Regions from separate parts of the Kribbella orskensis genome, predicted to be linked through region 2. Evidence: riboswitches for the same ligand, from Rfam matches in the RefSeq annotation. Region 2 holds a riboswitch; the other holds the start of a gene.
What was found. Region 2 has a riboswitch for S-adenosylmethionine ahead of thrC (threonine synthase). Riboswitches for the same ligand answer to the same signal wherever they lie in the genome.
Positions count from the first base shown of each region.

Region 1: another riboswitch for S-adenosylmethionine. It lies ahead of EV644_RS06270 (aminotransferase class V-fold PLP-dependent enzyme); the one in region 2 lies ahead of thrC (threonine synthase).

Region 1 is NZ_SLWM01000002.1:242,829-250,583, forward strand. It holds gene EV644_RS06250 (FtsK/SpoIIIE family DNA translocase) at 1-2,374, opposite strand, end outside; gene EV644_RS06255 (DUF4184 family protein) at 2,646-3,458, opposite strand; gene EV644_RS06260 (DinB family protein) at 3,494-4,012, opposite strand; gene EV644_RS06265 (VOC family protein) at 4,054-4,425, opposite strand; SAM riboswitch class IV at 4,562-4,676, shown strand; gene EV644_RS06270 (aminotransferase class V-fold PLP-dependent enzyme) at 4,693-6,060, shown strand; gene EV644_RS06275 (prolyl oligopeptidase family serine peptidase) at 6,194-7,755, opposite strand, start outside.
Region 2 is NZ_SLWM01000001.1:928,945-936,699, forward strand. It holds gene EV644_RS04515 (L-histidine N(alpha)-methyltransferase) at 1-1,129, shown strand, start outside; gene EV644_RS04520 (hypothetical protein) at 1,126-1,809, shown strand; gene EV644_RS04525 (zinc-dependent alcohol dehydrogenase family protein) at 1,913-2,935, opposite strand; gene EV644_RS04530 (ubiquitin-like small modifier protein 1) at 3,233-3,508, opposite strand; gene thrC (threonine synthase) at 3,505-4,773, opposite strand; SAM riboswitch class I at 4,784-4,922, opposite strand; gene EV644_RS04545 (cation:proton antiporter) at 5,251-6,498, opposite strand; gene EV644_RS04550 (DNA-3-methyladenine glycosylase family protein) at 6,531-7,484, opposite strand; gene EV644_RS04555 (Fic family protein) at 7,515-7,755, opposite strand, start outside.

The DNA.
Region 1 (7,755 bases), on a different contig from region 2:
GTTTCACCAGCACGTCCCGGGCCTTGGAGCCTTCGCTCGGCCCGACCACGCCCCGGCTCTCCAGGATGTCCATCAAGCGGCCGGCCTTGGCGAAGCCGACCCGGAGCTTACGTTGCAGCATCGAGGTAGAACCGAACTGGGTCGACACGATCAGCTCGGCCGCCTGCACCACCAGGTCGAGGTCGTCGCCGATCTCGTCGTCCAGGTCCTTGCTCGGGCCGGCCACCGCGGTGACGTCCTCGCGGTAAGTCGGCTGCAACTGCTCCTTGCAGTGCTGGACAACGGCACGGATCTCGTTCTCGGTGACCCAGGAGCCCTGGATACGCATCGGCTTGCTCGCGCCCATCGGCAGGAACAGCCCGTCACCCTGTCCGACCAGCTTCTCGGCGCCCGGCTGGTCCAGGATCACCCGGCTGTCGGCCAGGGACGAGGTGGCGAAGGCGAGCCGCGACGGTACGTTCGCCTTGATCAGACCGGTCACGACGTCGACGGAGGGCCGCTGGGTGGCCAGCACCAGGTGGATACCGGCGGCCCGGGCGAGCTGGGTGATCCGGACGATCGAGTCCTCGACGTCGCGCGGGGCGACCATCATCAGGTCGGCGAGCTCGTCGACGATCACCAGCAGGTACGGGTACGGCGTGAGGACGCGCTCGCTGCCTGGCGGCGGCTTCACCTTGCCGCCGCGGACCGCCTTGTTGAAGTCGTCCACGTGCCGGAAGCCGAAGGCGGCCAGGTCGTCGTAGCGCATGTCCATCTCGCGCACGACCCACTGCAGCGCCTCGGCCGCCTTCTTGGCGTTCGTGATGATCGGCGTGATCAGGTGCGGGATGCCCTCGTAGTTGTTCAGCTCGACCCGCTTGGGGTCGACCAGGATCATCCGCACCTCGTCCGGCGTCGAGCGCATCAGCACCGAGGTGATCAGCGAGTTGACGAAGGACGACTTGCCGGAGCCGGTCGCACCCGCGACCAGCAGGTGCGGCATCTTCGCCATGTTGGCGACGACGAACCCGCCCTCGACGTCCTTGCCGAGCCCGGCCACCATCGGGTGGTGGTCGTTGCGTGCGGTCGCCGACCGGATCACGTCGCCGAGGCTGACGATCTCCTTGTCGGTGTTCGGGATCTCGATGCCGATCGCGGACTTGCCCGGGATCGGCGACAGGATCCGGACGTCCGCGCTGGCCACCGCGTAGGCGATGTTCTTGCTCAGCGCGGTGACCTTCTCCACCTTGACGGCGGAGCCGAGCTCGACCTCGTACCGAGTGACGGTCGGGCCGCGGGTGTAGCCGGTGACCTGCGCGTCGATGCCGAACTGGTCGAACACCTCGGTCAGGCGGTCCACGACGGCATCCGACGCCTTCGTCCGCGCCTTGTGCACCGAACCGGGCTTCAGGATCTGGCCGTCCGGGAGCGTGTAGGTGATGTCGCCGGAGAGGCGGAGCTGCTCCACCCGCTGCGGGATCGGCGTGTGCGGCGGCGGCTCGGGAGCCGATCCCGCCTTCGAGGCGGCTGCGGCCTTCCAGGCCGGCTCGGCCTCGGTGTCGGCGGCCGCGTCGGCGTCGGCGTCGTAGCCATCCTCCTCCGGCTCCACAGCGGCCTTCTTCCGGCCACGCTTGGAGATCTCGCGGCCCTCGAGCACCGGAGAGTCGTACGGCTTGACGGTGGGCTCGCCGTCGTCGTCCAGAGCGGCCTTGGCGCGCCGCTCCTTGCGGGTGAGCCGCACGGTGTCGTCGGCCTGGGCCGTGACCGACGGAGCGTCGGCCGGGATCTCCGTCCGCCCGAGCAGTACGTCGAACGCGGCGCGTACCCGCAGCGGGATCGCGTAGATCGGAGTACCGGTGACGACCAGCGCGCCGAAGATCGCCAGCAGCACGAGCAGCGGCGCGGCGACGTACTCCGTGAGGAGGTCCGACAGGAGCGAGGAGACCACGTAGCCGATGGCGCCGCCGGCCTCCTTCAGGCTGCCGTCGGCCGGGTTGCCGGGACGCGGCAGGCCGTTGGCGATGTGGACCAGTCCGAGCACGCCGAGGGACAGCGAGGTCCAACCGATCACCTGGCGCCCGGCGGGGCCGTTGCGGTCCGGGTGGCGCAGCGTGCGAAGCGCGACGAACAGGAGCATCAGCGGCACGGCCCAGCCGAGCATGCCGACGCTGCCGGCGACCACAGTACGGACTCCGTCGCCGACGGCACCGGGCAGGTTCCACCAGATCGCGGCGGCGACGACCAGTGCGAGGCCGATCAGGGTGAGGCCCGCGCCGTCGCGGCGGTGGGCCGGGTCCAGGTCGCGGGCGCCGTGACCGATGCCGCGGACCATGCCACCGAGCAGGTGTGCGATCCCGATCCAGCACTTGATCAGCCCTCGGCCGAGGGCCAGCATGGCGGCCGCGAAAGGACCGGCGCCGCTCGATTTGGGCGCGGCTGTGCGCGCAGTGGTGGTACCACTGCGCCTCGCGCTCTGCCCACGCTTCTGGGCTCCTGACGGTCGGGAGCGTCCACCTGCGGCCGACCGTCCCGAACCGGGGCTGTTGGCTGCCGACTTCCGCGCCCGCGCCGGGGAAGACGTGCGGGTCGCCATATCTAGCAGGCTACCCCGACTACCACTCGAGTCACACGTGTCACACGCCGGTCACGCCGTCCCATCCGTGGCGTCACAACCCAGCCACCCACTCCCGCTGAAGCCGCCTCAGGAGGAGTGCGTGCCAGATCAGCACATACCCGGCGAGTGCCAGGAGCACACCCGAGGCGGCCCCGGTCAGCAGCAGCCGGGCCGCCGCTTCACCGAGCAGCGGACCCTCGGCCCGGCCGACCTCCACCACGGCAGCAGCCGCGGCCAGAAGGACCACCGCCACCAGTACGGCGTACCGGGCGGGTGCGGGGACGTAGCGGGTGGCGTCGACCGGGTTGGGCGGGGTCTTGCGCCACCAGAAGTACAACCAGACCGCGATGATCAGGACCCCGCCTACGCTGCTCGCGTACTGCAGCACCCGGTTGACCTCCCAGAACGGGGTGATGTCGGCGGTGAAGAACTTCCAGTTGTGCCGGACGAAGTACCCGTCGTAGTGCGTGAACGAGTCCCACAGAACGTGGGTGAACGCGCCGATCACGGTCGACACCACGATCCAGAACGCGTGCACGAGGCTGGGGATCCGGAGGCGCACAGCAGGCGACGGCAATCGGCCGGCGAGGGCGGCAGGAGCCAGGGCGAGCAGCGGCCGCTTCACCAGCAGCTGGAAGACCAGCAGGATGAGCAGAGCCAGGAACGGGTCCAGCCAGAACGCAGACGAGAACTCGTGCGTCCGCGTGATGGTGAGGTTCCCGTCGATGTACATGGTCGCGAACCGGTAGGCGGCACCGACGTACAGCAGATCTGGCGCGACCGCACCCGCCACCAGCGCCGACGCCACCAGCGGGCCTCGCATCAACGGCAACACGGCGGCCGGATGCGCTAACGGAAAAGGCACCCGCCGCACATTAGTTGCCCAGGAGGTCTAAATCCTCAGGCGCCGGTGACGCCATCGATCTGTTCGCGGAGGAGGTCTGCGTGGCCGCAGTGCCGGGAGTATTCGCCGATCAGGTGGATGTAGATCATCCGCAGACTCGAGGGTTCGCCGCTGAAGGTGAAGCGGTCGTCCAGGGAGTGCCCCTCGGCAGCCTTGTCGGAGAGCGCCCATTCGGCGATCAGAGCCTCGTACTCCGCCTGCGCCCGGCTGGCGTCGATCAGTTCGAAGTCCGCGTCCTTCCCGAGTTCCGGCGCGAACAGGGGCTCGGCGGGGTCGTCGCCGGCGAAGTGGATGCGGAACCAGATGCGCTCCACCTTCGTGGCGTGGCGGATCAGGCCGAGCAGCGAGAGGTTCGACGGCGGCGCCGGCCGGGCGGCCAGTTGCTCAGCGGTCAGGCCCGCGCACTTGTAGAGCAACGTCGTTCGGTAGAAGTCCAGGTAGCCCGCGAGCAACTCCCGCTCGGGTGCCACCAGCGAACCCTCGGGTCGCTCGATCTCAGGCGCGGTCCAGGTCATCCGCGCATCCTCCCCCGCCGACCGCCACCCGCACCAACTGATTAGCCGGGATGGACCGGGGGCGCCCAGCCGGGACGCGGGATGAGGCAGAACGGGTGGCCGGCCGGGTCCTCGAAGACAGTGCCGGACAGCTTCCGGGCGCCCAGCGCCAGGACCTGCGGTTCGGCCGCCTCCACATCGTCGACCATCACGTCGAGATGGAACTGCTGCGGACGCTCCGGATCGGGCCAGGCCGGCCGCCGGTGATCCGGCGCGAGCTGGAACGCCAGCCCCGAAGTCGTGTCGTTCGTCGCGATCACCACGAAGTCGACGCTCTCGTAGGTGATCGGCAGCCCGGTCAGCTCCGAGTAGAACCGCGCCAGCGCCGAAGGGTCCGGGCAGTCGATCATCACGTGGTGAAGTCGTCCGATCATGCCGCCATCATCGTCCCCGCCGCCCAGGTCCGACAGACCCCGCAATCACCGAGCCGTCTCACCGTATGTCTGGCTATCCCATCTAATGAGATAGCTGCTGGCGCACGGACGAGGTCGTTGGTTACCGTCTTCGGCAGGTCATGAGTGCCAGCGCGAAGCCCCGGCTTGCTGGCCGGCAACCCTCCTCCGCGGTGGGGTGCCCCGGGTGAGGACCCGGCCGTTCGGATACCCCGAATCGGCAAGTGCGGACCACCCGGGAGCAGAACCATGTCGATCCTCTCCATCCTCGAGCCTGCCAACTCCGCCGCGAGCAGCCGTCCGGCAGCCGCGCGCCTCACCTCCGGCAGCATCCCCGCAACCGTCGCGGCCGACTTGCTCGTACCGCTGGCCGACGGCCGGGTGACGGACTACGCGAACTTCGACCACGGAGCCAGCGCGCCTTGTCTCGAGTCCGTCCGCGCGGCCGTCGAGGCAGCACTCCCGTCGTACGCGTCGGTGCATCGCGGCAACGGCTACGCCTCCCGGATCACCACCCAGTGGTACGAGCGGGCGCGCAGCGAGGTCCACACCTTCGTCGGCGCCCGCAGCACAGACCAGGTGATCTTCACCCGGCAGACCACCGACGCCTTGAACCTGCTGGCCCGAGCGGTGCCGGCCGACGCGACGGTGATCGTGTTCGAGTCCGAGCACCACGCGGCCCTGCTCCCCTGGCCGGCCGAGCGCACCGTCCGCCTCGCGGCCCCGACTTCCCAGACGGCAGCCGTCACCGCCGTCGCCGACGCACTCCGTACTGCGCCCGAGGGCCCGCGGCTGGTCGTCGTCACCGGCGCCTCCAACGTCACCGGCGAGATCTTCCCGATCGCCGAGATCGCCGCTGTCGCCAAGGCCCACGGCGCGCGGGTCTGCCTCGACGCGGCACAACTGGCGCCGCACCGCCCGGTCAACATCGAGGAGCTCGACGTCGACTGGGTCGCCCTGTCGGGCCACAAGCTCTACGCCCCGTACGGCGCGGGCGCCCTGATCGGCCGCGCCGACTGGCTGAACGGAGCCGACCCGTACCTGTACGGCGGTGGCGCCACCGCCGCGGTGACCCCCGAGACCACCATCTGGAACGAGGGCCCGCCGCGCCACGAAGGCGGCTCCCCCAACGTCATCGGCGCGATCGCCCTGGCCGCGGCCTGTGCCGCGATCAGCAAGCACCGCGAGGCGATCGAGCAGCACGAGCGCAGCCTGCTCGCCCGGCTCCGCACCGGCCTGGCGCAGATCTCCGGCGTGACGACGTACTCGATCTTCGGGGCCGAGGCGGACCGTGTCGGCACCGTCTGCTTCACCGTCGAGGGCGTCAGCTCGACCGTGGTCTCCGCGGCGCTCTCGGCGGAGTACGGGATCGGCGTGCGGGACGGCAAGTTCTGCGCCCACCCGCTGGTCGGTCACCTGCTCGCCGAGTCCCCAGAGCACGGCACGGCCGTCCGCGCCAGCCTGGGCCTCGGTACCAGCCGCGAGCACGTCGATCGCCTCGTCACCGCGGTCCGCACTCTCGCCACGACCGGCCCGGCGTCGGAGTACGTCGAGTCCGCCCACGGCTGTCAGCCGGTCGGCGACCCCCGCGACCTCGAGGCGCCCCAGATCTGGTGACCCACCCGCCAACCGCCTGAGCCGCTCCACCGCTCGGAGAGACCCAGGCTTGATGTCCGGCTGCAGCCCTGCACGGTGAGCGGCATACGCCGAAGCAGAACCAGCCACTCCGGACTAGCGAGCGTCTGCCCCGCTACTGCGGTCGCAGACCTGTGTGATGCGCAGCGAACGCCAGCAGGTCGGCCCATTCCGAGGCGACCATGGCCGCGGGCTTACCGAAGCCGTGGCCGGTATTGACCTCGATCCGGCTCAGCACTGGACGATCTCCGGCCTGCACATGCTGCAGCGTCGCCATGAACTTGTGACTGTGCAGCGGCACCACCCGGTCGTCGTGATCGCCGGTCACGGCCAGCGTCGCCGGGTACGACGTACCGGCGTGCAGGTTGTGCAGCGGCGAGTAGGCGACCAGGTCCTCGAACTGCGCGGCGTCGTCCGGCAGGCCGAAGTCCGACGCCCACGCGGCACCCACGGTGAACAGGTGGAACCGCAGCATGTCCATCACGCCGACCCCGGGCAGCGCCACCGCGAACAGGTCCGGCCGCTGCGTCATGACCGCGCCCACCAGCAGGCCGCCGTTGCTGCGGCCGTGGATGGCGAGTTGCTGCGGCGTGGTCACCTTGGTCTTCTGCAGGTGCTCGCCGACCGCGATGAAGTCGTCGAAGACGTTCTGCTTGTTCGCCAGCCGCCCTTCGTCGTGCCAGGAACTGCCGTACTCGCCGCCGCCGCGCAGGTTGGTGATCACCAGTACGCCGCCGGCCGCGAGCCAGGCGGGCCACCCCGGCCGGTAGTCGGCCAGCACCGGGATGCGGAAGCCGCCGTACCCCCACATGAGCGTGGGCCGCGGCTGGTCGAAGGTCAGGTCGGCCCGGCTGATCAGGAAGTACGGCACCTCGCGGCCCGGTTCGACCCGGCGGGTGACGGTGATCTCCGGCGAGGTGAACCCCGCGCCGGCCGTCACGAGCTCAGGCAGTGCGCGGAACTCGCCCGACGCCGCGGAGACGACGTACGAGACTGTCGGGTCGGTGGTCGACGACAGGCCGACGAACACCTCGTTGTGCTTGGGCGACGCGTTCAGGCCGACTACTCCCCCACCAGGCACCGGCACCACCCGCGGGTTGCCGCCATCCAGGTCGTACAGCGAGAGAACCGGCTGTGCGTCGATCAGGGACAGCACGGCCAGACCGGCCGCGGTCCCGCTGACAGACTGCAGCGCACCTTCGCCCTCGGGGATCAGGTCGGTGAAGGTGCCCTCCAGATCCGAGGTCACCACCCGGCCCCGCGACGCGTCCCGGTCGGTCCGGAGGACGAGCCGGTCACCGGACATGCGGACAAAGGCGGACTCGTCGCGGAACTCGTCGATCACCTTGATCGGCTCACCGAGCCCGCCGTCAGTGATCGGGTAGAGCCAGAGCCTCGCCGCCGGGTCGGTGCCCTCGCTGATCGTCACCACGAGGTAGCGGTCGTCGTCGGAGACCTCCGGCCCGATGAAGATCCGATCGTTCTCCGGGAAGCTCAGGATCAGCTGGTCGTCCTCCTGCGGCGTCCCGACCTTGTGCAGCTTCAGCTGGCCCCCGCCGAGCGCCTTCGTCTCGGTGCCCTCACTGCGACCACTGGCCGGGTAGTGCAGGTACAGGTACGCCGAGGAGTCCGGCAGCCAGGTGGCCTCGCAGAACTTGGCCTGGGTGACCACGTCGT
Region 2 (7,755 bases):
CCGCAAGCTGGAGCACGCCCTCGCGGACGACGACTTCGCCTGGTCGTTGTTGCTGGTCGGCGAGGACCAGACGGACAAGCTCGCCACCCTGACCGGCGATCTGCGCGGACCGGTGTCGAAGACCGGCGACGGCAAGCAGATCACCTCCGGCTTCTCCTACTGGGGCATCGGCCCGACCATCGCCTGGGCGAACGCCACCAACGACCCGTTCTACCTGGTGATGAAGGCGGGCACGGAGTCGTTCCTGCGGCACTGGCGCAAGGTCAGCCCGCACGTCGCCCAGGGCGCCTTCCACCTGGTCAGCCTGGGCATCGGCACCGGGGTGAAGGACCGCACCATCCTCGAGGACATGCGGCGCAACAACCCCGACATGTACTACATCCCGGTCGACATGAGCTCGGAGATGCTCCGGATGGGCACCCTCGAACCGGTGCGCGGGGCAAGGTTCCCGATGGCGCAGGTGCTGCCGGTGCAGCTCGACTTCTCGATCGCGGACAACCTGGCCGAGCTGTCCCAGCTGCTCACCCGGCTGATCGGCGACGAGCCGCTGCTCTACACGCTGACCGGCAACACGCTGGCCAACTTCGAGAACGACCAGGAACTGCTCGAGCTGATCACCGAGGTGCTGCGCCCGCAGGACCGGCTGCTGCTCGAGGTCGCCAGCACCACCCGGCTGGACGCCGAGACGGCCCGCGCCGCCGCGGACGAGTACCACCAGACCCGGGCGTTCGCGGAGTTCGTCACCAGTGCGCTGCGCTACAACACCGATCTGAAGATCGACAACGAGCTGGTCCGGTTCATCGGCCAGGTCGAGGACGAGGACGCGCTGCTGGTGAAGATCATCTGGCAGAACACCACCGAGGACGACATCCGGATGGGGCTGCCGGACCACACCGAGGTGCTGCTGCCGGTCGGCGACACGATCCGGCTCTACACCACCCGGAAGTACTCGACCGCCCGGCTGAAGCGGCTCACCGAGGCCTGCGACCTGACCCCGGTCGAGAGCATCCAGTCCCAGTTCCGCCACACCCGCCGCCCGAACCCGTTCGGCCTCGAGCTGTTGCTGCTGGCCCCCGAGTCGGCCGGTGACGTCACCAAGACCCTGGCCGACGACATCTGGGCCCAATGACCCAACCAGGCCCGCCTGAGCGGCGGGATGTGCGGCGGGCGCGGTTGCGGGTGCTCGCGCGGCTGCGGGTGCTGACGAAGGCGCTGCGCTCGTCGGTGCAGGGCGCGCGCTGGACGGCGTACCGGCGGAGGGTCGTGACGGTTGTCAGCTACGGGTTGCTGATGGTCGCGTTCGTGCTCGGCGTGATCTGGTTCTTCTGGCCGGAGAACAGCCGCTGGGAGCCCGCGGTCAACTCGCTCACCCTGGTCGCCGGACTGACCGGCATCTTCGTGGAACGGCTGACTGCCGAGGCCGAGCGGCGCAGCGAGATCCTGCGGGCCGTCGCGGACGAGTTGCAGGAGAACACCAGGCTGCTGTCCGACGATCGCTTCTCCCCCGAGCAACCGACCCAGCGCCAGGTCTACCCGCGGCTGGTCGTGTCCGCGGTCGACCTTGCCCTCGTCTCCGGCGCACTCGGCCGGCACCGCGACGCCGAGCTGGTCGGCCTGCTGCACCGCTGGCGCGACACCGTGCACCTGTTCAACCGGCGCCTCGACCTGACCGAGATCAGCACCTTCTCCAACACCATCTCCCCCGCGGAGCTGGCCGCGTTCCACCGCGCCCTGCACCGCGAGAACAGCTACTTCGCTTCCACCCGCGAGATGCTCGAAACCCTCCTCACCCGGCTCCCTCCCGCCTGATCAGGTGGTTCCGAGCCTCGCGGAGCAGTGTCTTGGTGATAGCAACTGGATGATTAATCCGGCGCTGAGGTTCTTCGGACGGGTGATTGTGACGCCGGCACCGCTAGGGGCGGATGACGGTGACGCCGGCCGGAGTACCGGCGGTGAGCTCGTCGAGCGCGGCGGGGACTTCGTCGAGGGAGATCGTGCGGGTGATCAGGTCCTGCGGCTTGAGGTTGCCTGAGGCAACCAGATCGAGCATCTCGGGGTAGGCATGAGCCGGCATCCCGTGACTCCCGAGCCATTCCAGTTCCTGCCCGATCAGCCGCGACACATCCAACTGCACTCCGTCCGGCAGCAGACCGACCTGAAGATGCCGACCCCTGGGCCGCAACGACCGCAAGGCGTCCTGGACGATCGCATTCGACCCCAGCGCATCCATCGTCACCCGCGCACCACCACCGGTGAGCTCGAGAATCTCCTGTACTACGTCCGATGACGCCTGCACGGTGTCGGCAGCGCCGTACGAGCGAGCCAGTTCGAGGGCCGCAGGGTTGGTATCAACGGCAATGACGCGCGCACCAAGCGCGGCGGCAATCATCACGGCGGACAGCCCGACGCCACCACAGCCGAAGATCACCACGTCCTCGCCGGCAGCGACCCGACCGACCTGCCGAACCGCGCGGAACGACGTCGCGAACCGACACCCCAACCCGGCTGCGGTGTCGAAGTCCATGGTCTCCGGCAGCCGGATCAGATTCACCTCGGCAAACGGCAACGCGACGTACTCAGCGAACGAACCCCAGTAATTAAAGCCAGGCTGCAGCTGATTGGGGCAGACCTGCTGATTGCCCTCCAAGCACTGCTCACAATTCCCACACGCACAGATGAACGGCGTCGTAACCCGATCGCCCACCTTCCACCCGGCAACGCCAGCCCCCACGGCCGCGATGGTCCCGGCCAACTCATGGCCAGGAACATGCGGCAACACGATGTCGGAGTCATGCCCCTGCCACCCATGCCAGTCACTCCGGCACAATCCAGTGGCCTCAACCCTCAAAACCACCCCACCCGGGTCCGCCTCAGGCACCGCCACATCCTGAACCGACGGCAGCACCCCGAACTCCTCAACCACCACAGCCCGCATCGCCCCATCCTCACCCACGATGCCCACCCGCAGACCCCACACCCCCGGCGAGTCGCCTCCACCACCCCCACCACACCGCGAGCCACGCACCCGGTACCGCCCCACACCCCCGGCGAGCCCGCCCCCAAGCACCACCGACACCCCGCGCAGGAACACGACCCCCGGCTCGGCGACCGCGACCGCCGAGCACCTCGCCCACACCCGCTACCCGATAGCGGGCTGTCCGCCGACTAGCGCCCTTACAAGCCGCCACCGGCCGAACAACCTGCCACCGCCCCCGCCGCGTGGGCCGGAGTACTAACCGCCCGCGACGGCCGGGATGATGGAGACCTGGCCGCCGTCCTTGATCGAGGTTTGGAGACCTTCGGCGAAGCGGACGTCGTCGTTGTCCACGTAGACGTTGACGAAGCGGCGGAGTTCGCCGGAGTCGTCGAGGACTCGGCCCTTGATGCCTGGGTAGGAGGTGTCGAGGGACTCGAGCACCTCGCTCAGGGTCGAGCCTTCGACGGAGACCTCGGATGCTCCCTGGGTGTAGGGCCGCAGGATGGTCGGTACCCGAACGCTGATGCTCACTGCAGCCCTGCCTTCACGAAGGCGTCGTACGACGCGGGGATGGTCACCTTGGGGCCGACCCGGTCGGCCACGGCGTCGAGCGTCTTGAGCCCGTCGCCGGAGTTGATGATCACCGTCTCGGCCTCAGGGTCGAGCTGGCCGGTCTCGATCAGCTTCCTCAGCGTCGCGACGGTCACCCCGCCCGCGGTCTCGGTGAAGATGCCCTCGGTGCGGGCGAGCAGCTGGATGCCCTCGACGACCTCTTCATCGCTGACGTCCTCGATCACTCCGCCGGTACGCCGGGCGACGTCGAGCACGTACGGCCCGTCCGCGGGGTTGCCGATCGCCAGGGACTTCGCGATGGTACTCGGCTTGACCGGCTTGACCACGTCGTGGCCGTCCCGGAACGCCTGGGCGACAGGCGAGCAGCCGGTGGCCTGAGCGCCGTACACCTTGTAGTCGGTGGCGTCGACCAGGCCGAGTTTGCCGAGCTCGGTGAAGCCCTTGTCGATCTTGGTCAGCTGGGACCCGGACGCGACCGGGATGACGACCTGCTGCGGGATCCGCCAGCCGAGCTGCTCGGCGATCTCGAAGGCGAGCGTCTTCGAGCCCTCGGAGTAGTACGGGCGGACGTTGACGTTCACGAATGCCCAGCCCTCCTCCTCGCCGGCGATCTCGGAGGCGAGCTTGTTCACGTCGTCGTAGTTGCCCTCGACGGCGACCAGGGTGCCGCCGTACACGGCGGTGGTGATCACCTTCGGGCGCTCGAGGTCGTGCGGGATGAACACGACCGAGCGGATGCCGGCCCGGGCGGCGGCCGCGGCGACGGCGTTGGCGAGGTTGCCGGTCGAGGGGCAGGCGAAGACCTTCATGCCGAGCTCACGGGTGGCGCTCAGGGCGGACGCGACCACGCGGTCCTTGAAGGAGTGGGTCGGGTTGCCCGAGTCGTCCTTCACCCAGAGCTTGCGCAGGCCGAGCTCGCGGGCCAGGTTGCCGGCGTCGATCAGCCGGGTGTAGCCGGGTTCGGTGTTCGGGAAGCTCGCCACGTCGGTGGGCACCGGCAGCAGCGGCTGGTACCGCCAGATGTTCTTGGGTCCGGCCTCGATCTGCTCTCGCGTGATGGTCGGGAACTCGTACCCGACCTCCAGCGGACCGAAGCACTCCATACAGGCGTAGAACGGACCGAGCGGCGATTTCGCCCCACAGGCGCGGCAGCTCAGGTGCGTACCGTTGCCGAAGGCACCTTCGCGGATGGTGTGGGTCGACGCGGCGGCGGTCAGGCTCATGGAGGTTCCCTCCTCATCTTCCCCGGACCGGATCTCGGCGCGGGACGGATTTGGCACCGTTCCGCCGCGAGCGCCTCGGATCGAGACGTCAACGGGGAGGGTTGCCGGGACTTCAACGGGCCGTTTCCCTCAGTCCCTCTGGATGAGCACTGACGAGGTTACCCAATCGGGTCCATATTGTGTCTGCCGTTCCCACCATGCGAGACAGCGGATCTCACCCCGCCCGGCGCTCCCGGAAGGTCCGCCGGCTCCAGTGCCCAGCCGAGACTCCGGGCGACAGGAGCGTCGTCGGGCTCCGGCGGCACCGGGGATTCGATGTACTGCGCCTGGCCACCCGCCGGGTGCGACAGGAGTTCGCCGCCGGGATCCACGCGGCCGCGGCGGTCCGGCGCGGGCTCGAGCCGCCCGCCCGAGCCCTTACGAATCCCGCGCGTACGAATCCCGCCCGCACGAATCAGGCCGTCACGAATCAGGCCGTCACGAATCCCGGTCGCGGCGGATCTCGAGCATCCGCATCAACGGAGTCGCCGCGACGCCGTGGACCACGACGCTGAGCACGACCGTGAAGCCGACCGTCGCCCACAACCACGGCAGATCGGTCTCGAAATCGGACCCCGCATAGGCCAGGTAGTAGACCGACCCGACCCCTCGTACTCCGAACGCGGCTGTGACCCAGCGCTCGGATCGCCGCAGCGGCGTTCCGTGGAGTGAGACCCAGGCGGTCAGCGGCCGGATCACGGCCACCAGCAGTACGCCGATCGCGGCGCCGGCCAACGTCAACGGTTTGAGCAGACCGCCGGTGATCGCCACCCCGAGCAGGAGCAGGATCCCCCAGGTCAGAATGTGCTCGAGTTGCTCGACGAAGCCGTGCAACTCCTCGTGGAAGTCGTGGTCCCGTTCGGCGGCCCGCAGCGAGAGGGCGGCGACGAACACGGCGATGAAGCCGTAGCCGTGCAGTACCTCGGCCAGGCCGTAGACCCCCAGCGTCATTGCGAGAGCCAGCACGGGCTCCCGGGAATCGGCCAGCCGAAAACTCGGCAAGGGCGCGGAGAAGGCCATCCGGCCGAGCAGGCGGCCGGCGATGACACCGACGGCCACGCCGATCACCGCCTTGCCGATCAGGTCCCAGGCGAACCACTCCAGCGCCCAGTTGCCGACGGCACCTTTCGTGGCGGCGAACACTGCCGCGTAGACGAACGGGAACGCCAGGCCGTCGTTCAGCCCGGCCTCCGAGGTGAGCGCGAAGCGGACCTCGTCGTCCTCCTCGGCTTCGGCGCCTTCGCCGGTCGTCGGCCCCTGCACCTGCACGTCCGAGGCGAGCACTGGGTCAGTCGGCGAGAGCACCGCACCCATCAGCAGCGCGGTTGCAGGTGCGAGGCCGAGCAGCCAGCCGGCGCCGGCGACCGCCGCGATACAGGCGGGCATGGCGACCAGGAGCAGCCGCCAGGTGACTTTCCACCGGTGCCAGCCGATCGGGCGGTCGATCGCGAGGCCGACACCCATCAGGGCGACCAGGATGGTGAGTTCGGCGAGGTGTTCGGTCAGCTTGGGCTCGGCGATCGGGCTCAGCCGGCTGCGATCGACGAACAGCCCGAGCAGCAGCCCCGCGCCCAGGAAGGCGATCGGCGCGGAGATCGCGTACCGCCGGAGCAACCGGGGCAGCACAGCACCCACGAGCAGGGCAAGGCCCGCCACCAGGTAGAGCCCGTCCCCGTTGATCCGCATATGCGGACCCTAGTGCCCAGGTTCGGGTGTGTTCACCGAAGACGATGCGTGGCGCCCGGCGTGTGGGTGGGTAGGGACTTGCGCGGGCCGTAGCGCGGATGACTGATGCCGGCCAACTCCAAAAGGCGCTGGACCCGGAAGCGATGCCCGCGGTACGGCTCGATGAGTTCGGCGGTGCCGTCGTCGTCGAGTTCCTCGCCGGTCAGCGCGTACGAGACGTTCCGCGACACGTGATAGTCCGCGAACGAAAACGCATCCGCGTCGCCATGAGCCCGCTGCCGGACCTCCGCGGCAGTCCACACACCAACACCGGGCAACGACCGCAGCCGTCGCTCCACTTCAGCCCCGTCGGTGAGCTCCAGTGTCCGCTCCAACGCGGCCGCCCGGGTCGCCGCCGTGATCACCACTCGCGACCGGCGTCCTTCGACCCCGGCCCGCAACCACTGCCAGGACGGAATCAGCCGCCACTCCTCCGGCGATGGCGGCACCATCATCTTCCGGCCGTCCGGAGCACCCGGCCCCGGCGCCACTTCGCCGTACTCGCGCAGCAACATCCGCCACCCGGCAAACGCCTCCTTGCCGGTGACGACCTGCTCGATCCCCGCGGCAGCCATCGCCTCGAAGACCGCGCGCGTCCTCGGCACCCGGAAGTGCGGGAACCGCCGGGCGGCGTCCACCAGCGGCTGGTGCTCAGGCAACGGCTCGAACCCGTCCCAGCTGTCCGCCGCCCCGAGCAACTCGGGCACTCCGTCCAACGCCCACTCCGCACCAGGCCCCCACGCCTCGGCCTCCACCTCGCCCACCCCGGAGTACGGCGTGAGTCTCAGCAGGACGGGTCCCTCAGGGGTTCGGGTGGCGCGCCAGACCGTACGGCGGCCGGGGTCGAACACGTACGCCGGGTCGCCCGGCCCTTTGCGCAGCCCACCGATCACCGTGTGCGGATCCACCGCCCAGGCCGCCCGCCATCTCCGCACCACCGAACTCACGCCCGCAAGTGTTACTCACGCCTCCGACAACTAGCGGACCGGAGTAGCCACGGACGCCAGCCGTCCCCGCATCCACGGATACGGATCGACCAACGGCACCCTCTTCTCCAGCACCACCTGCCGGAGGCCGGCAAGCCGCTCACCCATCACATAGTGCCGCCCCTTGGTCTCGCCGACTGGGACCAGCAGTCCCACCTCGGCAAGCCTGGCCAGATCCCGGGTCGCGGTGCGTTGCTCGATCGCTGCCCGGCGAACGTACGTGGAGCGCCGG